DNA from 3 places in the Alteromonas sp. NFXS44 genome. Region 1 is predicted to be linked to each of the others. Evidence: predicted binding sites of a transcription regulator. Region 1 holds the regulator's gene; each other region holds the start of a gene.

Region 1 (4,965 bases):
TTAAACAGATTTCATCTTGTGTCTAGTCTTTCTGAAAAAATAAATGGCCGGGGTGGCCTCAGAAACAGGGTCAAAGCACTTCATTCTGATATTTCGAATGTTTCGTTCAGATCTTCGACACATCCGTATTTCAGGAACGCCGTATTATAGGTAAGTAAATCGTCCTCACACTTGTGACATCAACGTTATTAAAGGAATGTGTAATGAATAAATTTATCCCGGCAGTATTAGTTTCAGGTTTAATCAGTGCAGGCGCATTCGCGGCGCCTGTCAGCTACCAGATTGATCCTACCCACACCAGCGTTATCGCTTCATGGAATCACTTCGGTTTCTCTAACCCGACAGCCGCCATCAACGGCGCTGAAGGCACCATCGTGTTTGATAACGACGCGCCGGAAGACAGCAAAATCGACGTGTCTGTGAAAATTGATACCATTGATTCATTTGTTAAAAAGCTGAATGAAGAATTTGTCGGTGCTGACTGGTTCAATGCAGCGAAGTTTCCTTCTGCAACATTTACCAGTACAGATGTTGAAATGACAGGTGATAAGACGATGGAAGTGACCGGCGATCTGACGATCAAAGGTGTGACTAAGTCCGTCACTATGGATGTCACTCTGAATGGTTCAGGTGTACACCCGATGACACAGAAAGAAGCGATTGGTTTTGATGCAATGACCACCATCAAGCGTTCTGACTTCGGTATCGATATGTACGTACCGAATGTAAGTGACGAAGTGACGTTGCACATCACCACAGAAGCACAAGCTAGATAAGTTTTCGCATCACCGTCCGGATGCCCGGCCCGCGCAAGCGGGCTTTTTTATTGGTAGCGGTCAGTTAACTGCGGTAGTCTGATTGTTTTTATTGTCAGGGATTGCTTCTATGTTGCGCCGCGCAGTTTTCTCCTCTTTTCTGTTATTTTTAACACCCTCTGTTTTTGCCAAAGATCTTCCTTCCGGCGCTATTAACGCTCTGTTTGAAGAAGCGGTAAGTCATGACACAGTGCCGGGTATAACCATGGCGCTCGGTAACGATAAGGGCATGCTGATGGCTAAAGGCTACGGTTTTGCCGACGTTGAAAACCATGTACCGATGACGACAGATCACAAGGTGCGTATCGGCAGTGTCTCTAAACTCATCGCTACGGCCGGATTAATGCGTCTTGCGGAAGCGGGCAACATTGATCTGGATAAACCGGTCACTGAATACGTCAGCGCATGGCCTGCTGATAAACCGGTCATTACTCTGCGCCAGCTTACCTCACATACAGCCGGTATCAGGCACTACAAAGAAGGGGCCAATGAATTCCTTCTGAATGAAAGTTATCCGGATATCGACAGTGCACTGGCGATGTTTAAAGATGATCCTCTGCTGTTTGCACCTGGCACAGATCACCGTTATTCAACGTTTGCCTGGACACTGGTCAGTGCCGCAATGGAAGGGGCTGACGCGTCCCGGGATTTCCGCGCCATCATTAACGAAGAAGTGTTTGCGCCGCTGAAACTGGACAACACGGTATTTGACGACCAGTACACCATCATCGATCACCGGGCGAGACCTTACACCGTACTGGAAGGTGAGCTGATTAATGCGCCACAAACGGATCACAGCTATAAATGGGCCGGCGGCGGTTTTATTTCTACGCCGTCAGATATTGTCCGGTTTGCTGTAGCCCATGTGGCAAGCGATTACCTGAAACCAGAGACTACCCGCGCCATGTTTACTCCAGCCACACTTAATAATGGTGAAACTGTGGGCTTCGGCATAGGCTGGAAAACCGGTTTTGGTGATTACAAACAACGTAAAGCGTATAAAGACAACGCGAGCGCGCTGGCTTTGATGGACGATATTCCTGATGCAGTGATGCACTCAGGTGGCAGTATGGGCGGCATTACGATGACCATTCTTTGCCGTGAACATAAAACAGCGGTTACTATAGTAAAAAATGTCAGTGGTGAAGACAATGCTGATGTTTTTCTGCTGGCGCTGAAGACACTGCACTTTGCACATACCAGCCAATAGTAAAAAAAAGGGCGATGATGGTTCACATCATCGCCCTTTCAATTTTTCAGCGCTGTGGCCAGCGCGCACAATAGTTATTGCACCGCGCTTAGCGAAAAGACTTACATCCAGTCAGCATTGCGGATAACACCTACAGCCAGACCTTCAATGTTGAATGGTTCAGCAGCAAGATCCACCTTGATGGTATCGAATTCTTCATTTTCTGCATGCAGCCATACTTCGCGGCCGCGTTTTTCCAGACGTTTTACCGTGACATCCTCATCAACCCTGGCAACAACAACCTGCCCATTGTGCACGTCAGTAGTACGGTGAACGGCAAGTAAATCACCATCCAGAATACCGATATCTTTCATACTCATACCGTTTACACGTAACAGGAAATCCGCACGGGGGTGGAACAGATCAGGGTCGACCTTATAATGCATTTCCACATGCTCCTGCGCCAGAATAGGTTCACCTGCCGCAACACGACCGATTAACGGTAAACCTGCGTCTTCATCGTTTTCTGCTTCCAGCGGAATATTCAGCTTTATGCCCCGTGAGGTACCCGCCAGAATTTCGATTACACCTTTACGGGCCAGCGCCTTTAAATGCTCTTCTGCTGCATTAGCTGATTTAAACCCTAATTGCTTCGCAATTTCCGCACGGGTGGGCGGCATGCCGGTTTCCAGCATGGTGGTTTTGATCAGTTCGAGAACTTCCGTTTGTCTTGGAGTAAGTGGACGCATAAACAGCCCTGTTTTTCTATACAGTTCCTGTGAGTATATACAGTTGCGCTGGTTTGACAAGGGCTGCCGGCGAAATTATTACGGTTATTCCGACGCGCACTCAATAAATCGTGCCAGCGCCGGGTTGCTGTTGTCCTGCAGCCATACCAGTACATATTCCACTACCGGCGCTCTGTGCAGCGGCAACAAAACCACATCCGGCGGACACACCTGCTTCAGCGGTTCAGGCACAAGCGCAATCCCTACTTCACTGGCCACCAGCGACACGATGGTTTGCTGTAACTGGGTTTCTAACACCACACGGGGCACAAAGTTCGCTTCAGTACAGTACTGTTCAATGGTGTTACGCAGCTCCGGCGCCACATTGTGGGGCGTAACAATGAATTTTTCGTCAACTAAATCCTCTGCGCAGACTTTCTTTGCCCCGGCCAGCCGGTGGTGTTTGTGAACAGCCAGACAGAGTGCTTCAGTGCGCAAAGACAGCATTTCCAGTCCCCGGGACGTCGCCGGCTTTAACATGATGGCGGCATCAAACTGCGCAGAAGTAACGCCATTAATTAACTCAAAGGGAATAACCTCCTGAATATGAAAGGACACAGCGGGATAGCGGGACATAAACTGTCTGGCCAGTTCAGGCACAATGTTATAAGCCGCATGCATCATGAATCCCACAGACAAGCTTCCCGACTTTCCGGCACCGGTCGCTCTTGCCCGTTCCGCGGCTTTGCTGACCGATTGCAATATGGTTTTGCTGTCGCGGTAAAATTGCTCTCCTGCGGCAGTAAGACTCACGCCTTTCGGTTGACGGCTGAACAATGCCGTACCCAGCTCTTCTTCCAGCAGTGCTATCTGGCGGCTGAGAGGTGGCTGAGTGATGTTAAGCCGCTGCGCAGCCCTACCCACATGACCGGTTTCTGCTACCGCAATAAAATATCTTAAGGGTTTTATATCCATGATGATTCAATATTTGTATCAGGATTAACTCAATTCTATATTGGATTGAATGATAAGACTAAAGGTAATCTGATCGCCGGTTTCCTGATCATCTGTCATTTCATGTTGTCTGTTTTCACGCTCATATTCCCGATATTTGCCCTCATATTCCTTGGCTGGTATCTACGCAAAAGGGATCTGCTGAACGACTCTGCCACTACACAATTCAATAAATTTGTTGTCTGGCTGGCGTTGCCTGCGCTGCTTTTTGACATCACAGCAACGTCTGCCATTGCGTCTCTCTGGCAACCGGGATTTGTTCTAAGCTTCACCCTCGCCGTGTTTGTCATTTTTGCGCTTACTGTCGTGGTACAAAAGAAACGGAATATGTCGTTATCAGAGAGTGCTATAGACGGGCTTAATACCAGTTACGCCAATACCGGATTTATGGGCTTTCCCTTACTCATGGCGGTAGCAGGAAGCGAAACGCAGGCGCCGGTGCTCATTGCGACAATCATCACCGTTTGTGTTTTATTTGCCGTTGCCATTGTGCTGATAGAGATTGATCTCAGTAAAGCAGTAAGCCTTCGCAGGCTGATTGCAGATGTAAGTTTAAAGCTGCTGAAAAACCCGGTGGTGATTGCACCACTGGCCGGGGTCATGTTTCCGGCTTTTGATATTGACCCTCCGCAACCATTGCTGACCACAGCATCGTTGCTGGGTCACGCTGCAGCCCCTTGCGCACTGGTGACTATCGGATTGTTTATTGCCGGCAGTCATACCTCAATGAAAGGCAGCTGCGCTTCCGTTATCAGCTTTGTGATCACTAAACTACTTGTCCACCCGGCACTGGCATACATAATCGCAGTGTTGATCATGCCGGATAACGCGTCAGGGATTTTTTACGTGGTTTTACTCAGCGCGTTACCTGCAGGTACAGGCCCGTTTATGCTGGCTGAGTATTATCAGAAAGAGGCGGCAAAGGTCTCTGCATCGATCCTTATCACTACCGTAATGTCGCCGTTTAGCCTGGGCGTCATTATTTATCTTTTTCAGTAGCTAACGCGTTATGCACCGCCCGGGTGAGGGGATAAAACCAGAGCACCACAGCCCCGAGCAGACAGCCTGCGCTGGCTACCAGCGAAATGATTTCGACGAACAGCACAGACTCAATATCAACGTTTGCACTTTGCGCCGCATATTCCAGCGCCCCGGCAATCACAGCAAAAGACAGCCCGTCGCTTATCCGCATCACCAGATGAAATGCGCCAAAGGTAAG
Region 2 (4,965 bases), 110 kb from region 1:
TTTTTTATGTTCAGGCCAAAGAAAAAGTTGCTTTCCTGGATAGACGGGCACGTTCTGGCATCCGTGCTGGCGCTGCCATTTCATCTGATGATCACATTCTCCGGCTTGTTACTGTTAGGTGGCACTTTGCTTCCGTGGAACGGCAGTGGTGGTGGCCATGGTGGTCCTCCCGGTGGCGGAGGTCCGCAAGGACAGGGCGGGCCGCAACGGGGCGCACCGCAAGCGCGGGCAGTGCAACATAAGCCGGCAGCGCCGGTTGTGGACAATAGCGCCCTGCTGGCACAGGTTATGGCCAGTGCTTCTGCTGAATGGGGCGTGCCTGCTGACCGCATCACCATTAAAAACCCGGGCACAGATAAAGCGACATTTTCTGTATCCGGTCCGAACCGTGTTGAGTTGTCCGCCGGTCGTGGCGGGAACAGCGGGCTGGTTTTTAACTCTGAAGGTGAAGTTCTTAAAGTAGAAGAGGCGTCTTCTGCACCGAATACCAGCCAGGCAATTTATAACTATATGGATATGCTGCATCAGGCCCGTTTTGCCGACAGTGTTACCCGCTGGTTGCTCTTCTTTGCCGGTATCCTGGGCACGTTAATGGTGGGGACCGGTTCTATCCTTTGGGTAGAGAAGCGCGCCAAAAAGCAAATGGGACGCAGAGGCTTCGAACTGGTGAGAGGCACGAACATTGGTGCTATCGCCGGGCTGATGGTGGCTACCGGTGCTTATTTCTGGGCGAACCGCCTTTTGCCTGCAGAATTGGCGACACGCAGTGACTGGGAAATACGCAGCTTTTTCATTGTGTGGGGGCTTTGTGTGGTAGCCGGACTGTTCAGACGCGACCGTAAAGGCTGGCTCTGGCAAACGCTGGTGGCTGCAGTGCTCTTCACCTTTATTCCGTTGCTGGATGTCGCTACATCACCTGTCCCGGTGCCTGATACGTTAAGGATCATATTCGATGCAGCCTGTCTTATCCTGGCCGCTCTGGCCTGGTATGCGGTGAGTAAACTCAAAGCTGAACCTAAATCTAAACGCGCGCCGTCAGGCCGCAAAGACAGCACTGCCCGCCGGAGACGGCCTGCACCGGAAGCGGGCAGCACCGGGGAGCAGACAGCATGATGACATTTTTGTGTTTACTGCTGTGCATTGCCGGTTTTCTGCACTTTTCTATGGCGAACCCGAAACATTTCCGTGCGGTGACAGGTGATGAGATTGAAAATGTGCCCGGGGGCAGGCTGATATTTCAGACTCTGGCAGTGTGTTTTCTGACTGTTGCAACGTTTCCGGCGATCGCCGGCTGGCAAACTGAAATCGGACTGGTTGTGTGGTGCGGATTGCTGCATGTGGCAGCGGTACTGGTGTCTTTGCTGTTTACTTATCAGCAGGATGCGCTGGCATTTGTATGGCGCTGGTGTGTGCCGGGAGGCTGGCTTCAGCGGGTATTACCCCGCTGATCCAACTGTCCGGGTTCAAACTTAGCCCGGACGTTTTACCCAGGCACTGCACCAGCCGTTGGTATTAACCAGTTTACCCGGGAAAATGGCGCAGGGACGGTGAGCTTGTCCGTCCTCACCCTGAATGTACATGCAATTACCGCACTGAGACCCTTCCACCGTTGATTTCGGGGTATATTTCAATGCCTGTGCTGTGGGGTCGCCGGTCTGCAGTTGCTCCTGTGCCTGTGCGCGAAGTGCAGTGCCACCTAACGTCAAGCCGATCAGTGTGGTGCCTGACAGTTTTAGGAAATCACGACGGTTCACATTACTCATAATTTGCTCCCATAAAGCTTAAACGAGAATGATTTGCTTTTATTTGGTCTTATAACGTAAAAAACCTGCCGCGATGACAGGTTTACCATGACAATAGTTATACGACACATTTACGGGACTGCCAAATCGTTCCGTCACATATTTGATGTAGATTAACTTTTCTTCACCGCAGGACCTGTGCATTTACGCGTTTTTACCTGCCAGCGTGACGGGTTTGTCCGGTTTCGCATAGGCATAACGGGCGATGGGTTCCGCACGGTGGTAAGTATCCAACCCGCTGATACAGGCAAGATTCATTTTCTCCAAATCCAGTTGTCCGTCCTCACCGGTGGCCCCCTCCATCACGTAAATATCAAGCACTCTGCCAATGACCAGCACTGTCTGATTACATTGCAGCGTGGTTATTTCTTCTGCCGCCATGGCCATGCGCAAAGGACTTTGAGCGACGAAAGGCGCGGCGAATCCGTCTTCTTTCAGCGGTGTTAAGCCCGTGGCATCAAACTCACTGGTGTGTTCATCATAGCGGGCAGAAGTCTGGTGAGCTTTATCTGTCCAGCCGGCGCTGACTGCATTAATGGTGTACACACCGGTTTCACGAATATTTTCCAGCGTTTGCCGTGGTACAGTATGGGGACGTAACAACATGCCCTGAAGAGGAGGATGTGCCCCTACATGAAACACTGAGCTGATAATGGCCAGATTATTCCGTTTACCGTCAGTGGTACCCACAAGGTTGGCCCCTTTGTAGCCGGACAAGCAGTTGATCAGGTTCGTCCGGGTCTGTTTTTCCAGCTCATTAATAGCAGCAGAGGAATAATGTCGTATGGACGGGTCAGTCATATCAGGCATTCTCCTGCTCAACCTGAACGGTCAGGTTATCGCCGTCACTGTACACTGTCATTTCAATAGGCTGGCAGCAGACCTGACAATCCAGAACCTGCATAACATTGATATCGTTCTGCTCGTCAATTTCTACTTCATTCGGCTCCATGCAATAGGGGCAGTGAAATAACTTAGGTGTCGTCAGACTCATAACCACTCCGGATAACTGATTAAAATGATGTTGCTAACTTCTAATATACGCAGAAAGCAGATAACCGGATTGTAAGGAAACTGCATCCGGCGGGTTGATTAAGGTGGCTGTATAAATATACACTTGGTCAGGTGTACAGTGTCCGGTGCAGATGATGCGTAAAACGTTGCCTGAAAAATATTATCTTGATCACTTCCGCGAGTTTTTGTCCTTTTTTGACGGTGCCAGTGGCGCATTGCTGGACGAAAATGCGCGGCGTTTTATTGAGGATTTCAATGCACTGCCTGAACCGCAACAATGCATCATCGCCCGTGCAGCAAACCGCAAATACGCCATCATCAACCGTGAGCATTTCTACTACGAAGAAATACCGCATCCGCAGCAGCAAATAGATGCGCTTTCCGCCTCCGGTTGGTTCGGGTGTGTAACAGAAGCGCCGCTGCAGGAACTGGCCGGTATGCTGACCAAGGCCGACATTCTGCAATACCTGCATGATCTCGGGATCAGCGGTCAGCCTGCTTCAGCAAAAAAGAGTGTGCTGATGGCAGACTTATTCGATGGCATAAAACGTCACGGCTGGCCGGCGTCATTGTCGGTGGAGCATTTACTGTTTTGCCGCTTCGATGCCACTATGCGTTATTTGCTGTTTCTGTTCTTCGGCAACACTAAAGGGCGGCTGAATCAGTTTTCCATGCGTGATCTCGGCATCATGCGTACGCGGGGCCAGGCTGTGTCTGATCAGGCACGCTTCGAATTGCCGGAGGATGCCGGCGCTGCTTTTTACTATGCGTCGCGCACCGGCGAACTGGATTTTCTTGATGATGAGGCCTGTCTGGCAGCAGCAAAAGCCCCCGTGCCGGAAACCTTCTCCACCATTTCAGCAGTGCTGGCGGAAAAATACCACGCCAAACTGGGGTCAAAGCTGCTTTCTGTCGACCGGCAGGCTGCACTGACTTTTCTTGAACAGTCTCCCGGCGACACAGCAAAAGAAAAATGGATTCGCGAAGCTTATAAAGAAGGGTTGAAAGACGAGGTAAAGCAAAGCTTGGAAAGCATTATCGATTCCCCGCCCTCAGATACATTGCTGGCCTTCGCAGAAGATTTTTATCAGCGCAAATATCATAAGAAGCGTACCAGTATAGTGACTGATATGTTGCGAAACGCGTCCCGTACACTGCAACTGGACGAGAGTCAGAATCAGTCTGTTGAACGGGGCGTTATCGCCTGGTATCAGCGTCACGGCGCTGAAGCCTGGCGAACCGAGAATCGTTTGTGGCGGAGTTTGTTTGCACTCACGTTCTGGACATTATTGTTCGAAGAGGATGCGCCGGTAACTGCTTTTGACCGGCGTCCCCAAAGCCTGAAAAATAATGCTTTCTACGAGTCATTTGCGGTAAAAATTGATGAACTGCTGGCAAGTTTTACTACTGCAGACGGACTGATGAAGCATGTAACGGCCAAGGCCGCTGCCCATTATGGAGAATCGAACAGCCTGTTCCTGTGGGGATCAAAATTGCTGGATCCGGTCAAAGGCTTGCTGACACATGCGCCGGTTACACAGGTAACAGCCATGCTGAAAATGATGGCGCAGGACTTTGCCAGTCTGCGTGACGGTTTTCCCGATATTATGGTGGTGGAAAACGGGGCGCTGCGGTTTGAAGAAATTAAGGCACCCGGTGATCAGCTTCGCCGCAACCAGCTTGTCAGTATTCAGAAGCTGCAGCAGGCCGGATTTGATGTGCAAATAGCGCAGGTTAGCTGGTACCGTGACCCGGAGCAGCCCTATGCTGTCGTTGATATCGAAACCACGGGCGGCAACAGCCAGTACCACAGGATCACCGAAGTCGGCATTGTGAAAATTATCAACGGGGTAGTGGTGGATGAGTGGCAGTCTTTAATCAATCCGCAGCGACACATTCCCTCGTCTATTACCAGACTGACCGGGATCAGTAACGACATGGTCGCCGGTGCGCCGGTATTCGCTGACGTAGCTGAATCCATTGATGCCTTTACCCGCGACTGTGTGTTTGTCGCCCATAACGTTAATTTTGACTATGGATTTATCAAACAGGAATTTGCCCGTCTTGAGCAGCCTTTCCGGCGGCCCAAGTTGTGTACTGTCAGAGAGTCCAGAAAAGCCTTTCCCGGACTTGCCTCATATTCACTGGC
Region 3 (4,965 bases), on a different contig from region 1:
GTTCCTCCTGCAAAGGCTATTGCTGGCGGGAGCCGCGTATCCAAATCTTCTTTATTAAGCCCAAATAAAGTCAGGGTTTCCTGTAATAGATTTGGCTCTAATGATTGACTGTAGGTGGGAGGGGATACAAAAGATGCTCCCCAACCGTCATCTGAAAAGTATCCTTCTACGCAGATTTCTGCGTGATTAAGTGTAAGGCTAAACTCTCCGGCTCCAATGTTTTTTGCAAGGACAGCACCAAGAGCTATCGTGGCGTGTCCGCAGAAGTCCACTTCTACTTCCGGCGAAAAGTAACGTACTCTCCACCCTTTATTTGATGGCGTAGCAAATGCGGTTTCTGAATAGCCAATCTGAGCGGCGAGGTTCTGCATAACGTCTGGATTTGGCATTGTCTCGCACAATACAACTCCGGCTGGATTTCCACCCGATGAACCGTTTGAAAATGCCGATATGCGCTCAATATTCATTTTACTTTCCTTCTATACTGGGTGTTTGAAGAATGATTACCAAACAATTGAGTCAAAGGAGGCAACTAGATCGATTTCAACCAAAGCTCCTTGAACCGCAAGTTGTGAAATTACTGTAGACCGAGCAGGACGATGGTCACCAAATGCCAGAGCATAGGCTGAATCAAACGACTGAAAGTTATTTCTTTCAGTCAGCCAAACTCCAGCTTTGACGACATTTTCTGGGCGCAGATTATGTTTAGCTAACTCCTTAAAGTGCTTAGCAAGAATAAACGCCGTTTGTTGCTCGATACCTCCAGAAATATTGCCGTCAGTATCAAACGCGAGTTGACCAGACAAAAACAATAGTGAGCCTGTTTTTATAGATGTAGACAAATGCGCCACTCGAAATCTCCCATGTGATAACTTGCCAGTTGATTAATTTGACACGAAGGAGATCACCCTTCATACGCAATCTAAGAGCAATATAAGGTTTGATGAAGCAAATGCTTCAAAGTAGGAAGTAGTTTGTCAGGCTGCAAAATAATACGCAATACGCTCATATTGCATTTTAAAACTGCAAATTATGCAGCAATTAGCTTTTATGAGTTTGACCAAGGTGAAGGTTGGAAAAGCGACGATATCCAATTAACAAATACTTCAGTGCGTGCTGATACATAGTGGCGTGATGGGCGCACTAGGTAAACACCCCCATCACCATCAAATGTCCATTCAGGAAGAATTCTTAATAGCTTCCCCTGTTCAATATCTTGGGCAACAAGCCATTCTCCCGCGCCCAATATACCTATACCAGCCCTTGCAGCCTCTAGCATGGCAATACTATCATTTGTGAGTAGCGTTCCGTTGGTTCTGATTGCCTCTGTATTATTTCCGTCGGATAAACGCCAAATTGGGTAGGAGTGTAAGCTAGGGTTGCCTATACAATTATGTGCGAGCAAGTCTGTTGGTGTAAGCGGCTGGCCGAATTGTTTAAGGTAACTGGGAGAGGCGGCTAGAATTCGCTTATGCCTCGTTAGCTTTCGCGCCAGAAGCCGACTATCCGATAAATGGCCAATTCTTATGGCTGCGTCAAACCCACCTTCAATAAGATCGACATAATTATCACTGTAGTTTATATCCAACTCCAACTTTGGATACATAGCCATAAAACTGGGTGTTTGGTGCGCTAACCATAAACGCCCCATCGTGGCCGGAAATGCGAGTTTTATTCTTCCGCCAAGTTCTGCGGCCTCTTTTACTACCTCATCCTGAGCCTCAACTATAAGGTCAGTTGCGACTTTATACTTTTCAGCAAGGAGTTTAGCAGCGTCAGTCAGTTGGACTTGACGTGTTGAGCGCTCAACCAAACGCACACCTAAGCGCTGCTCCAATGCAGCGATCCGCTTGGAGATTATTGTTGAATGTCTGCCAAGACTTTTCCCCGCAGCTACGAATGAGCCATTAGATGACACAGCAATCAATGCCGCTAGCTCATCAAAATGTTGGCCGTCAATTGGTGTCATAATAAATTCAGATTTAACATGAATACTAATACTTATCATATCTGAATATAGATACTTCTTTTAAGCCATTTTTTGCGGGCTTATGTCGTTACAGCTTCTGAGAAAGGGATACTCAATGATAGGTTTATTCGAACCTCTTTGTTGAAAATTTTTATTAGCTACCTCAAAAAGACATATTGCTGATGTCAATACCGTTCTATTCAACAGTATCAAACTTGCTTTTTCACCAATGATGTCGGGCGTCCTATTTGCTATACGAAGATCTAGTTTGAGCGTCTGCTTCGAATTAAAATCGAAGCTACGTTATACCGTATCCACCGTTTGCTGTTGGAAAAAATAGGACGTCTGGTATTAATCTTTTGAAGGTCCGTTTCTTGTCTTAAGCTGTCTATCAAAGGCCTAGTAACGATTTCCGCTATTCGCTCCAAGCAGACATCGAAAAACTCGCATATTTCTGTAAACGGTATCACTCAAAAACCCTCTCCATATCAAACTACCTGCTAAGCCTCCTCATAAACACCCATAGATGCAAACATTTTCATCCCGCCTTAAAAACTTCACTTTACACAGCCAAAATACTGTATATATTTACACGTACTGTATAAACATACTGCGGTGAACACATGCTGGTTAATCTGTCGATCAAAAATTTCGCTGTTGTTAAGCAATTATCTGTCAATCTTGAGTCGGGTATGACGGCCATCACCGGTGAAACCGGTGCGGGTAAGTCTATTGCCATCGATGCACTCAGCCTTTGTCTCGGTGAGCGGGCCGATGCCGGCGCGGTGCGTAAAGACGCGCCTAAAGCTGAAATCGTTGCCCATTTTAATCTGAAAGGCCACAAAGCTGCGTTGGCCTGGCTGGATGAGCAGGAATTACTGGATGAAGATGACGACAGCTGTTTTGTGCGCCGTGTCATTTCCCGCGAAGGCAGATCGAAAGCGTTTATTAACGGCACGCCGGTATCGCTGCAACAGCTGAAACAGTTCGGCCAGTACCTCATTGCTATCCATGGCCAGAACACTCACCTTCAGCTTTTGAAAGATGACTACCAGCGAAAATTGGTGGATCAGTATGCCGCGCATCCTGCGTTGCTGAGCGCCGTGTCAGATAACTACCGCTTGTGGAAGCAAAAACAGTCGGAACTGAAAAACCTGGAAACACAGGCACAACAGCGTGCTGACCGCCAGCAGTTGCTGGCCTACCAGGTACAGGAGCTGGATGAGTTTGCCATTGAAGACGGCGAATTTACTGAACTGGAAATTGAGCACCGCAGGTTGAGTAACGGCCAGACATTGCTGGAACAGGCGCAAACAAGTTTTTATAACCTGTATGAGAATGACGAGGGTAATGCGTTATCCATTATCCAAAATGGTCTTGACCGTCTGTCTGAGCTGGAAGAACACGACAGCGCCCTGACGCCGATTATTGCCTTGCTGAACGAGGCCTCAATTCAGGTAGAAGAAGCGGCCAGAGAATTACGCAGCTATTGCGATGATCTTGAAATAGATCCTCTGCGGCTGCAACAGGTGGAATCCCGTTACAGCAAAGCCATGGAACTGGCACGTAAGCATACTGTGATGCCTGAAGAACTGTTCGGGCATCATCAGGCACTGGCGGCAGAATTTGCCGGTCTGGAGCAGGATGAGAATCGTCTTGAAGATTTACAGCATGAGGTCGTTGAAGCAAAAGATACTTACCGTCAGGCCTGTGAGGCACTTTCAGCTTCAAGGCAGGTTGCTTCGGTTAAGCTGGCAGAAGCGATTCAGGGGCAAATACGTCAGATGAATATGCCTCATGCGGTAATCGATATTGCTGTCGATTATCAGGAAGACAAAACGCCTGTGGCGTCCGGTCTGGATGATGTGACTTTCCTGGTATCCACTAACCCTGGTCAGCCGGCAGACAAGCTGGAAAAAGTGGTATCGGGCGGTGAACTGTCGCGTATCGGGCTTGCCATTCAGGTACTGACCAGCGACAAACACGCAACACCGACCATGATTTTCGATGAGGTCGATACAGGGATCAGCGGCCCTACCGCCGCCATCGTGGGTGGTTTGTTACGCCGGCTGGGTAAAGTGAGTCAGGTCATGTGTGTTACGCACTTACCTCAGGTTGCTGCACAGGCCCATAACCAGTTGTTTGTGACCAAGTTCAGTGATGGTAGTACAACAGAAACTCAGATGTTGCCATTAACGAAGCAGGACCGGATAGACGAACTGGCCCGGTTGCTTGCCGGTGACAAGGTAACCGAATCAGCTCTGGCAAATGCCAGAGAACTGTTAGAAAGTGCAGAATCGAACTAATAAGCGGTTGATTGGTCATAGGTGATTGGGTAGCATGCTGTCGCGCATTATTTTGCGACAGCCGCATTCTGACACTGGTTTGCCGGCAAAGGTAATGCCTGTCACTATAATCAAAGCATAACTGGACAAGCTCACGCATGAAGTTGTATCAAATCGCTATTTTGTTAACCGCTGTATTTTTCACCACTGCCTGTAACAACTGGATCTACCGGATTGATGTACCACAGGGCAACTTTCTGGACGAACGTGACGTTAAAAAGCTGCGTGTTGGCATGACCAAAGAGCAGGTTGTTTATGTTCTGGGCCACCCTGTTGTTGAAGACTCTTTTGATAAGAGCACATGGTATTACGTGTACGATATGAAGCGCGGTATGTCCAAACGCGGTGAAGATTTCCAGAAGCAACTGGTACTTAATTTCGACGGTAATGTGCTGACCACCGTAGAAGGTGACTTCGAATTGTCAGAAGATTTTAATACCCCGCTCGATCAGTAAGCATTTTTGGTCCGGAACACCAAAATGTGGTGTTCCGTACTACTCCCGGATACGCTCTCCCCTTCCCCCTGCACGCCAAAAATCCATAACCTCCTGATTTTAAATACATAATCACTTTTGGCTCAGCAATTGCTGAACTTGTCATACTTTTTACACTCATTCGTGTGCGGTTATTGCTCATTATTAAGTGAATCCT

The links. Region 1 encodes LexA, which represses DNA repair genes until DNA is damaged. Its sites were predicted from a motif close to TACTGTATNNNNATACAGTA; they were not measured.
Region 2: the regulator LexA is predicted to act here: its motif matches at 2,902-2,921, upstream of J3369_RS20775 (exonuclease domain-containing protein).
Region 3: the regulator LexA is predicted to act here: its motif matches at 2,546-2,565, upstream of recN (DNA repair protein RecN).

The regions. Positions count from the first base shown of each region.
Region 1 covers NZ_JAGDEA010000012.1:984,730-989,694, forward strand. The annotation lists gene J3369_RS21300 (YceI family protein) at 204-776, shown strand; gene J3369_RS21305 (serine hydrolase domain-containing protein) at 886-2,025, shown strand; gene lexA (transcriptional repressor LexA) at 2,127-2,753, opposite strand; gene J3369_RS21315 (LysR family transcriptional regulator) at 2,838-3,707, opposite strand; gene J3369_RS21320 (AEC family transporter) at 3,810-4,745, shown strand; gene J3369_RS21325 (MFS transporter) at 4,726-4,965, opposite strand, start outside.
Region 2 covers NZ_JAGDEA010000012.1:871,274-876,238, reverse strand. The annotation lists gene J3369_RS20800 (PepSY-associated TM helix domain-containing protein) at 1-1,113, shown strand, start outside; gene J3369_RS20795 (DUF3325 domain-containing protein) at 1,110-1,448, shown strand; gene J3369_RS20790 (high-potential iron-sulfur protein) at 1,470-1,763, opposite strand; gene J3369_RS20785 (flavin reductase family protein) at 1,947-2,603, opposite strand; gene J3369_RS20780 (zinc ribbon domain-containing protein) at 2,605-2,796, opposite strand; gene J3369_RS20775 (exonuclease domain-containing protein) at 2,951-4,965, shown strand, end outside.
Region 3 covers NZ_JAGDEA010000005.1:622,353-627,317, reverse strand. The annotation lists gene J3369_RS08080 (PhzF family phenazine biosynthesis protein) at 1-467, opposite strand, end outside; gene J3369_RS08075 (RidA family protein) at 504-851, opposite strand; gene J3369_RS08070 (LysR family transcriptional regulator) at 1,049-2,008, opposite strand; gene recN (DNA repair protein RecN) at 2,593-4,275, shown strand; gene J3369_RS08060 (outer membrane protein assembly factor BamE) at 4,413-4,769, shown strand.